Regions from separate parts of the Allobosea sp. P4_C6 genome, predicted to be linked through region 2. Evidence: predicted binding sites of a transcription regulator. Region 2 holds the regulator's gene; the other holds the start of a gene.
What was found. The regulator PhoB, encoded in region 2, activates phosphate uptake and scavenging genes when phosphate is short. The targets are predictions, from matches to a motif close to TGTCATNNANCTGTCAT.

Region 1 (4,920 bases), on a different contig from region 2:
GATCAGCCGTCCCGACGGCTCGTCCTGCGGCAGGCCCGCGGTTTGGAGGATGCCGCTCGCCCAGGCGATAAGGTCGGCAGCATGGCGCGGATCGCGGGCGCGCAGGAGATTGTAGTCGCGCGCGGCCTGCAGCAGGGGATCGGCCACCTGTTCGGCCGGCGAAAGCTGTTCGTGCAGGAGGCCCTCGCGCACGCCCTGGGCGGAGATGACGATGTTGCGTGGCTTCCCGCGCTTGATCAGCTCGTCAAGCACGAGCGCGCCATAGGCGAGCAACGGACGCCGTGCCGAGGACACCGAATCGATCGCGTCGAGGACGGACGCATCGGCCCGCTCGACCAGCTTGGCGAAATCGGCCGCATCCTTCGGCGGAATGGCATAGCCATGCATGACGTTGAGGGGGTAATTCGCGCGTCGCTGGTGCAGCGTCGCCAGCGCACGCCAGGTCCCCCCGACGGCGTAGAAGTCGCGGCCCTTCATCGCAGCGAGCTGCGGCAGCTTGTCGAGCTCGTCCCGGACGATCTTCTCGGCCGCCCGGATCGAGCCCTTCGAGCGATCGAGCAGCGCGAGGCCGCCGAGCGGCACGCTGGCGCCCTTCCCCACTGCGCCGTTCTTGACGGAAATCAGCTCCAGGCTGCCGCCGCCGAGATCGCCGACGACCCCGTCGGGGGCATCGAAACCGGAGATCACGCCGAGCCCCGAGAGAATCGCCTCGCGGCCGCCGGAGATCAGCTCGATCGGCTGGCCGACCGCCTTCTCGGCGCGGGCGATGAAGTCCGGCCCGTTCTCGGCATAGCGCGCCGCGGCGGTGGCGATGACGCGAATCTCGCCGACATGCATCGCCTCGCAGAGGATGCGAAAGCGCACGAGCGCGTGGATCGCCTTATCGATCGCATCCTCGGCGAGCCGGCCGGTCGAGGCGACCTGCCGGCCAAGCCCCGCCATCTCCTTCTCGTTGAAGACCTGCGAAGGCGCCCGCGCCAGCATCTCGTAGACGACGAGGCGGACCGAGTTCGAGCCGATATCGACGATGGCAATGGTGTCGGAGAGCGCAAGCCGCCCCGGCGCGTGCCTGAGCTCAGGCTTTACGGCCTCCCCGGCGCGTGAGGGAACGGGGACTTGAATTGGAGAGCGATTTTCCACGTCCAGACAGACTCGGGTTTGTCATGAAGTACTTATGCGCGTTGAACGGCTCTTCGTTCGCCGCCGGGACAATGCGGCGCGAGCCGCCATCGGCCAATATCGTCCAGCTCTGCTCGTTGTCGAGCAGGTTGGCCAACATAATCTGATCGAGCAACTGCTGATGCACCGTCGGGTTCAGAATCGGCGTCAGCGCCTCGACCCGGCGATCGAGGTTGCGCGGCATCAGGTCCGCCGATGAGATCGAGACCTTGGCCTTGGCCGAGGGCAGGCCGTGGCCGGCGCCGAAGGCGTAGATGCGGGTGTGCTCGAGGAAGCGGCCGATGATCGACTTGACGCGGATGTTGTCCGACAGGCCGGGCACACCCGGCCGCAGGCAGCAGATGCCGCGCACGACGAAGTCGATCTCGACGCCGGCCTGGCTGGCATCATAGAGCGCGTCGATGATCTCGGGATCGACCAGCGAGTTACACTTGCCCCAGATCGCGCCCTTGCGGCCGGCCTTCACATGCGCGACCTCCTCGGCGATGTCGGCGAGCAGCCGCTGCTTCAGGCCGGTCGGCGAGATGGCCATGCGCTCCAGCCCGTCGGGCTCGGCATAGCCGGTGATGAAGTTGAAGACGCGCGCGACATCCTGCGCGATCACCGGGTCGGCGGTGAAGAAAGAGACGTCGGTATAGATGCGCGCCGTGATCGGGTGATAGTTGCCGGTCGCGATATGGCAGTAGCTGACGAGCTGGCCCGCCTCGCGGCGCACGACCAGCGAGAGCTTGGCGTGGGTCTTGAGCTCGATGAAGCCGTAGACGACCTGGACGCCGGCGCGCTCCATCTCCTTGGCCCAGCGGATGTTCGCCTCTTCGTCGAAGCGGGCCTTGAGCTCGACCAGCGCGGTGACGGACTTACCGGCCTCGGCTGCTTCCGTCAGCGCCTTGACGATCGGCGAGTTCGCGGAGGTGCGGTAGAGCGTCTGCTTGATCGCGACGACGTTGGGATCGCGCGCCGCCTGTTGCAGGAACTGCACGACGACGTCGAAGCTCTCGTAGGGGTGGTGGACGAGCAGGTCCTTCTGGCGGATCGCGGCGAAGCAATCGCCGCCATGCTCGCGGATGCGCTCCGGGAAGCGGGCGTTGTAAGGCTTGAACTTCAGGTCCGACCGGTCGACGCCGACGAGCTGGGAAAGCTCGTTCAGTCCGATCATGCCGTCGACCTCGACGATCTCGTCGGCATCGACCTTGAGTTCGCGCACGATCAGCCGGCGCAGATGGTCGGGCATGCCGAGCGAAAGCTCGAGCCGGATGACGACGCCGAGTCGGCGCTGCTTCAGCATCGTCTCGAAGACGCGGACGAGGTCCTCCGCCTCCTCCTCGATATCGAGATCGGAGTCGCGGATGACGCGGAAGGAGCCGGTTCCCTTGACCTCGTAGCCCGGGAAGAGCTTGCCGATGAAGAGCGAGATCGCATCCTCGAGCGTGATGAAGCGATGCAGGCCTTCGCGGGCAAGATCGGGCAATTCGATGAAGCGATCGATCTTGATCGGCACGCGGATCAGCGCGTCGAGCTGGCGCCCGTCGTTCTTGCGCTCCAGCGCCAGCGCGATGGTGAAGCCGAGGTTGGGGATGAAGGGGAACGGGTGCGCCGGGTCGATAGCCAGCGGCGTCAGCACCGGGAAGACGTAGTTGAGGAAATAGTCCTCGAGCCAGATCCGATCCTGCGAGCCGATATCGGCGGGCTGCAGCAGGTGGATGCGGTTCTCATGCAGATCGTGCCGCAGCTCGGCCCAGCGGGCCTGCTGGTCGCCGGTCAGTGCGTGGACGGCCTCGCCGATCGCAACGAGCTGCTCGGCCGGGGTCAGCCCATCCTGGCTGCGGGTGACAACGCCGGCCTTGAGCTGCTCGCGCAGGCCGGAGACGCGGACCATGAAGAACTCGTCGAGATTGTTCGCCGAGATCGAGAGGAAACGCAGCTGCTCCAGCAATGGATGGCTGCGGTTCGAGGCCTCTTCCATGACGCGGCGATTGAACTGCAGCCAGCTGAGCTCGCGATTCATGAAGCGCCCGGGCTGCTGACGCAGCGCCAGCGAGTCGGTCTCGCCGGTGAGCCGCTCCGGCTCGTCGGTCACGGTATCGAGATTCATGCGCTTCACCCGCGTCCTGGTCGCTTTTTCGCTCATGGRGCCGTTGAAGCCATTCTAGCGTGACGTTTCAATGACAGGCGACATGATTTCACGCCGAGACATGTCGGTCTTGCCCGCGATCGCTCAACCCGGCTCTTCCGGGAAGAGTTCCGCCAGCACCTCCTGCACGAGCAGGCGCGTCACCCGCCGGCCGCGCTCCAGCGCGACGCGATCGAGACGGTCGACGACCTGCCGGGCGGCGGCGAAGGAGCGCTCCATCCTCAAGGCGAGGGCTTCAATCACGGCGGTGTCGACGACGAGCTGCCGGTCGATGAAAAGCTTGACCAGGACAGCTCGCAGAAGCCCGTCATCGGGCGGTTCGATGGTAGCGCTCGGCGCCAGCCGCAGCCGTGACAGCAGGTCGGGCACGCGCAGGCCCCAAAGATCGGGCTGGCGGCGCGCCGTCAGGAGCAGCGAGCCGCCGCGCGCCTTGACCGCGTTCATCAGATGGAACAGCGCGGCCTCGTCGATCGGGCCGGCATCGCAATCCTCGATCACCAGCGCGCCGCCCGAGACCAGATGCGGCACCTTAGCCTCGCTCAATTCGACGGCGGAAAGCGTCCAGGCATGGGCGGCGCGGGCCCAGATGGCGGCGAGATGGGTCTTGCCGGCGCCTTCGGGCCCGGTCAGGCGCAGCCAGGCATCCGGCCATTGCGGCCAGCTTTCGACGAGCCCGTAGGCCGCCTCATTCGACGGGCCGACCAGAAAATCCTCGACGCCATGGCGGCTGTCGACGGGCAGGTCGAAGGCGAGCTGGCGCGGGCGCGACGGTATGTCGGACATGATCGGATCAGAGATCGGCGTCGGCGCGCGCCCTCGTCCGGGCCGTGCGCGTCGTTTCGCTGCCATGGTAGAGCTTGCTGGCCAGATATTCCCTGAGCGCGAAGCGGCAGAGCACGCCGATGACCGCCGCAAGCGGCACCGCGAGTAGCAATCCGACGAACCCGAACAGCGTGCCGAAGGCAAGTAGCGCGAACATCAGCCAGACCGGATGCACACCGATCGAATCGCCGACGAATTTCGGCTGGAAGATGTTTCCTTCGAGGAACTGCCCGGCAAAGAAGACGCCGAGCGTCACCAGCGGCCAGGTCCAGTCCGGCCAGAACTGCACGATGGCGACGCCGACCGACAGCACGAGGCCCGTGAGCGAGCCGACATAGGGAATGAAGGAGAGGAAGCCCGAGATGATGCCGATCAGGGCGCCGAAATTGACGCCGATCACGCTGAGTCCGATCGCATAGAAGCTGCCGAGCAGCACGCAGACCAGGGCCTGGCCGCGCAGGAAGCCGGCGATGGCCAGATCCATCTCGTGCAATAGCCCGCGAATGGTGTCGCGGTGGTCGCGCGGCAGCCAGCTGTCGACGGTCGCGACCATCCGGTCCCAGTCGACCAGCAGATAGAAGGCGATGACCGGCGTCAGCACCAGGAGCGAGAACACGCCGACGATGGCGGTGCCGCCGCTCCAGAGCGACTGAAGCAGGCCGCCGACCCATTTCGTCGCCTCGCCGACGAGGTTGCCAAGCGAGTTCTGCGCTTCCTGCTGCAGGTTTCCGCCACCGAAACGCTCGAGCCAGGGGGCGCCCTTCTCCATCGCGAGCGCCTGGAGCTTG
Region 2 (4,920 bases):
GCTCGCCGGCTGCGCTGGAGAGCTTCATCAACCGCGCATCCGGCGGCTTGCGGAAACGTCCGCCCCACAGGCGGGTCGTCTGGTTCATGATGCTCGTTCCTCCCCTAGCGGAAGAATGGCCTCTTGACCGAGAGGCCGGCAAACGAAACGATCTCCGCAGAGATAGTCCGAAAAGGAATACCCCATGGCTGCCGGTCGGCCTCCCCCGTCATCGACCGCCCTGCGGGCCTTCACCACCGTCGCACGACTGGGCTCGACGGCCCGCGCCGCGCAGGCGGTCAACCTCACCCAGAGCGCCGTCTCCAAGCAGATCCTCTCGCTGGAGCATCATCTCGGCGCCGTGCTGTTCGATCGCAGCCCGCTCGGCCTGAAGCTGACCGAGGCCGGCGCGATCTATCTGCCCTATGCCGAAGCGGCGCTGGAGCAGATGGATCGCGGCGCGCGGCGCCTGGCCGAGCGCTCCGCGGTCGCCCGGCCGATCCGGCTGCACATGGTCGCCATCGTCGGCGAGCGCTGGCTGATGGGGCGCTTTCCCGCCTTCGCCGAGGCTCATCCCGGCGTCGACGTGCAGTTCACCAACTATGTCAGCGAGAGCGAGACCGAAGAGCCCGATCTCGATATCGCCCACGGCGTCCCGCCCTGGACCGGCAGGGAGGCGCACTACCTGTTCGGCCGCGACGTCGCCCTCGTCGCCGCGCCGAGCCTGATCGAACGCATGGGCGGTTTCCGCCGCGCCGCCGACATCCAGAAGATGACGCTGCTCCAGCACTATCAGATGCCGACCTTCTGGGCCGAGTTCACCGAGGCCCACGACCTGCGCGGCGCTGTGCCCGAGCACACCGTGCGCTACGGCTACTATTCCGTGATTACCAGCGCCGCCGTCGCCGGGCTCGGCGTCGCCCTGACGCCGCGCTGCTATGTGGCCGATGAATTGGCCTCCGGCGCGCTCGTCAACCCGCTCGGTCTCGGCTTCACGAGCGCAACCGGCTGCTGGCTCACCCGCCCGCTCGGCCAGCCGGATCGCCCCGGCCTCGACGAATTCGTCACCTGGCTGCTCAGCGAAGCCGGGCAGTTCGACGCCGCGACACGGGCGCCTTCCGCCGCAGACTGATTTCCCGCGAAACTTCCCTCCGGGCGGGGCGTTGTCTTCGCCGAGGAGGAGACATGCTCACCATTCTGCCCGCCCCCGACCATGTCGGCGCCTACCGCCTGTCGCGGACGCTGACGGCCGATGATCTCGATCAGATCATGGCCGATATCGATGCGAAGCTTGGCCGCCACGAGAAGATCGGCATCCTCGCCGACTTCACCGATTTCACCGACATGACATTGGCCGCCGCCTGGAAGGATGCGCGCTACAGCCTTGGCAAGCTCTGGGAACTCCAGCGTTTTCCCCGCGAGGCCGTGGTCACCGACAAGAGCTGGCTCGCCGCCTTCGTCGACCTGCTCAACCCCGCGATCCCCTTCGTCACGGTGCGCACGTTCAAGCCGGAGGAGTACGACACCGCGCTGGCCTGGGCCGGCGATATCGAGGGCGGTCCCAACGCCTGACGATCGCGCGCGTCAGCTGCGCGCGAAGGTCTCGTCGAAGGCGTAGCCGGCGCCGCGCACCGTGCGCAGCGGGTCCTTGGTGTTGGCAGGCGTGATTGCCTTGCGCAGCCGCCCGACATGGACGTCGACCGTGCGCTCGTCGATATAGACGTCGCGGCCCCAGACGGCATCGAGAAGCTGGGCGCGCGAATAGACCCGCCCCGGTGCCTGCATCAGGAATTCGAGCAGCCGGAACTCGGTCGGCCCGAGATGCAGCTCGCTGCCGGCGCGGCGGACGCGCCGGGTCGTGCGGTCGAGTTCGAGATCGCCCGCGGCCAGCAGCCCCGCGACGTGACCTGGCTTCGCCCTGCGAAGAAGCGCCTGGATGCGCGCGATCAGTTCCGGCAGCGAGAACGGCTTGACGACGTAGTCGTCGGCGCCGGTCGCAAGGCCGCGTACCCGCTCGGTCTCCTCGCCGCGCGCCGTCAGCATGATGATCGGCACGCGCTCGGTGTCGCGCCGCGAGCGCAGCCGCCGGCAGAGCTCGATGCCGGAGAGGCCGGGCAGCATCCAGTCGAGCAGCACGAGATCGGGCGTGTGGTCGCGCAGATGCAGCTCCGCATCGTCCCCGCGCGCGACGCTGTCGACCTCGAAGCCCTCGGCCTCGAGGTTGTAGCGCAGCAGCAGGGTGAGCGGCTCCTCGTCCTCGACGATCAGGATGCGTGCGGCCATGATGTCTTGCCTCAGCTGCCCGTGATCGCCTCGACCTCGATATTGGTCGTGTCGAGCTTCGGCCGGTTCACGTCGAGCGAGTCGCCGGTGATGAGATAATGGATTGTCTCGGCGATGTTGGTGGTGTGGTCGCCGATGCGCTCGATGTTCTTCGCGCAGAACAGCAGATGCGTGCAGAACGTGATGTTGCGCGGATCTTCCATCATATAGGTCAGGAGCTCGCGGAACAGCGAGGTGTAGAGCGCGTCGATCTCGTCGTCGCGGCGCCAAACCTCGAGCGCCTTCTGCTCGTTGCCGGCGGCATAGGCGTCGAGCACGTCCTTGAGCTGCGCCTGGACGAGGCGGCTGATATGCTCGAGGCCGACGACCGCGCGATGCGGCGGCTGGAACTGCCCGGCGATGGCGACGGCCCGCTTGGCGATGTTCTTGGCGAGATCGCCGACGCGCTCGACATCCGCCGCGATGCGGATCGCCGAGATCAGCTCGCGCAGATCGTTGGCGAGCGGCTGGCGCCGGGCGATGGTCAGCACCGCCTTCTCCTCGACCTCGCGCTGGAGATTGTCGAGGCGCTGGTCGGCCGAGATGATCTTCTGGGCGAGCGCGGTGTCGCGGCGCACCAGGGCGACGGTGGAATCGCCCAGCATGCGCTCGGCCATGCCGCCCATTTCGGCGAGGCTGCGGCGGATGCCCTCGAGATCGGTGTCGTAGGAACGGACGATGTGATCGGTCATGGCGTTATCCTCGAAGCATTTTCAAGCGAAGTGGGCACCGGTTCGCGCGATGAAAATGCGATAAAACAAAGAAGTCCGTCGCCGCTCAGCCGAAACGGCCGGTGACGTAGTCCTGCGTCTGCTTTTTGCCGGGGTTCATGAAGATCGTGTTGGTCGGCGCGAACTCGATGACCTCGCCCAGATACATGAAGGCGGTGTACTGCGAGATGCGGGCCGCCTGCTGCATGTTGTGGGTGACGATGGCGATGGTGAAGTCGCTCTTCAGCTGCTCCAGCAGGTCCTCGATCTTGCCGGTCGAGATAGGATCCAGCGCCGAGGTCGGCTCGTCGAACAGGATCACCTCCGGCTTCTGCGCGATGGTGCGCGCGATGCACAGGCGCTGCTGCTGGCCGCCGGAGAGGCCCATGCCGGAGCTCTTCAGCTTGTCCTTGACCTCGTCCCAGAGCGCGGCGCGGCGCAGGGCGCCTTCGACGCGGTCGTCGAGCTCGGACTTAGGCGGCCTCTCATAGAGCCGGATGCCGAAGGCGACGTTGTCGTAGATCGACATCGGAAACGGCGTCGGCTTCTGGAACACCATGCCGACGCGCGAGCGCAGCTCGTTCACGTCGACATCGTTGGAGATGATGTTGCGCCCGTCGAGCAGGATCTCGCCGGTCGCCCTCTGCTCGGGATAGAGCGAGTAGATCCGGTTGAAGATGCGCAGCAGGGTCGACTTGCCGCAGCCGGAAGGGCCGATCAGCGCCGTGACGTGCCGGTCGCGGAAGTCGAGATTGATGTTCTTCAGCGCCTTGTGCTCGCCGTAGTAGAAATCGAGGTTTTTCACCGCGATCCGGACGGGCGCCTCGGCATCGAGCGATTGCGGGGAGAGTTCAAGGGTCGAAAGCATCGACATGGTCCTTCAGGATCAGACGCGACCGGGTTGGATTCAAGCTCTACTTGCCGCCGCTGACGATGCGGCGGGCAACGATCGAGAGCAGCAGGATCGACATGGTGATGATGAGCGAGCCGGCCCAGGCCAGCTGCTGCCAGTTCTCGTAAGGGGCCGAGGCGAACTGGTAGATCGTCACGGGCAGGTTCGAGACGCCCCCGACGAGGTTCGCCGAGAACCAGAAATTGTTGTTGAGCGCGGTGAAGATCAGCGGCGCGGTCTCGCCGGCGATGCGGGCGAGCGCCAGCAGAATGCCGGTGACCATGCCGGCCTTGGCCGCCCGCCAGGTCACGCTGGTGATGACGACCGAGGGCGGCGCGCCGAGAGCGGCTCCGGCCTCGCGCAGCGGGCCGGGCACGAGACTCAGCATGTCCTCGGTGGTGCGCACGATGACGGGGATCGCGATGATGCCGAGCGCGACGCCGCCGGCCCAGCCGGAATAGCCGCGGAACGGCTCGACCAGCAGGACGTAGACGAACAGGCCGATCAGGATCGACGGCGCCGAGAGCAGAATGTCGTTGATGAAGCGGATCAGGTTCGCGAGCTTCGAGCGCCTGCCGTACTCGGCGAGCCATGTCCCCGCCAGCACGCCGATCGGCGTGGCGATGGCGATGCCCAGGAAGGTCAGCACCACCGAACCGACGATGGCGTTGGCGAGGCCGCCGCCTTGAGAGCCGGGGCCGGGCGTGACCTCGGTGAAGGTCGCGAGCGAGAGCCCGCCGATGCCCTTCACCACCAGCATGCCGAGGATCCAGAACAGCACGAAGATGGCGCAGAAGGTGAAGCCGGTGGCGATGATCTTCATCAGCCGGTCGGCGGTGCGGCGGGACTGGCGGACGCGCCCCCAGGGGGTATGGGGCAGTTCGCGCGGCTTGGAAGCAGTGGTCATGCTCATCTCCCGGGACCTCAGTAGCGCTTCACCCGCGAGACCAGCAGTCGCGCGATGACGAGGACGACGAAGGTGACGAAGAACAGGATGCAGCCCAGCGCGATCAGCGA

Region 1: AC1DVA_RS10615 (RNA degradosome polyphosphate kinase) is a predicted target of PhoB. The motif match lies at 3,331-3,347, and genes of this name have one in related genera.

The regions. Positions count from the first base shown of each region.
Region 1 is NZ_JBFUIF010000011.1:62,483-67,402, reverse strand. Features, by position in the region: gene ppx (exopolyphosphatase) at 1-1,140, opposite strand, end outside; gene AC1DVA_RS10615 (RNA degradosome polyphosphate kinase) at 1,076-3,271, opposite strand; gene AC1DVA_RS10610 (P-loop NTPase family protein) at 3,395-4,093, opposite strand; gene AC1DVA_RS10605 (AI-2E family transporter) at 4,101-4,920, opposite strand, start outside.
Region 2 is NZ_JBFUIF010000016.1:97,099-102,018, forward strand. Features, by position in the region: gene argH (argininosuccinate lyase) at 1-88, opposite strand, end outside; gene AC1DVA_RS13805 (LysR substrate-binding domain-containing protein) at 185-1,111, shown strand; gene AC1DVA_RS13810 (SpoIIAA family protein) at 1,165-1,551, shown strand; gene phoB (phosphate regulon transcriptional regulator PhoB) at 1,564-2,262, opposite strand; gene phoU (phosphate signaling complex protein PhoU) at 2,274-2,993, opposite strand; gene pstB (phosphate ABC transporter ATP-binding protein PstB) at 3,079-3,885, opposite strand; gene pstA (phosphate ABC transporter permease PstA) at 3,926-4,810, opposite strand; gene pstC (phosphate ABC transporter permease subunit PstC) at 4,828-4,920, opposite strand, start outside.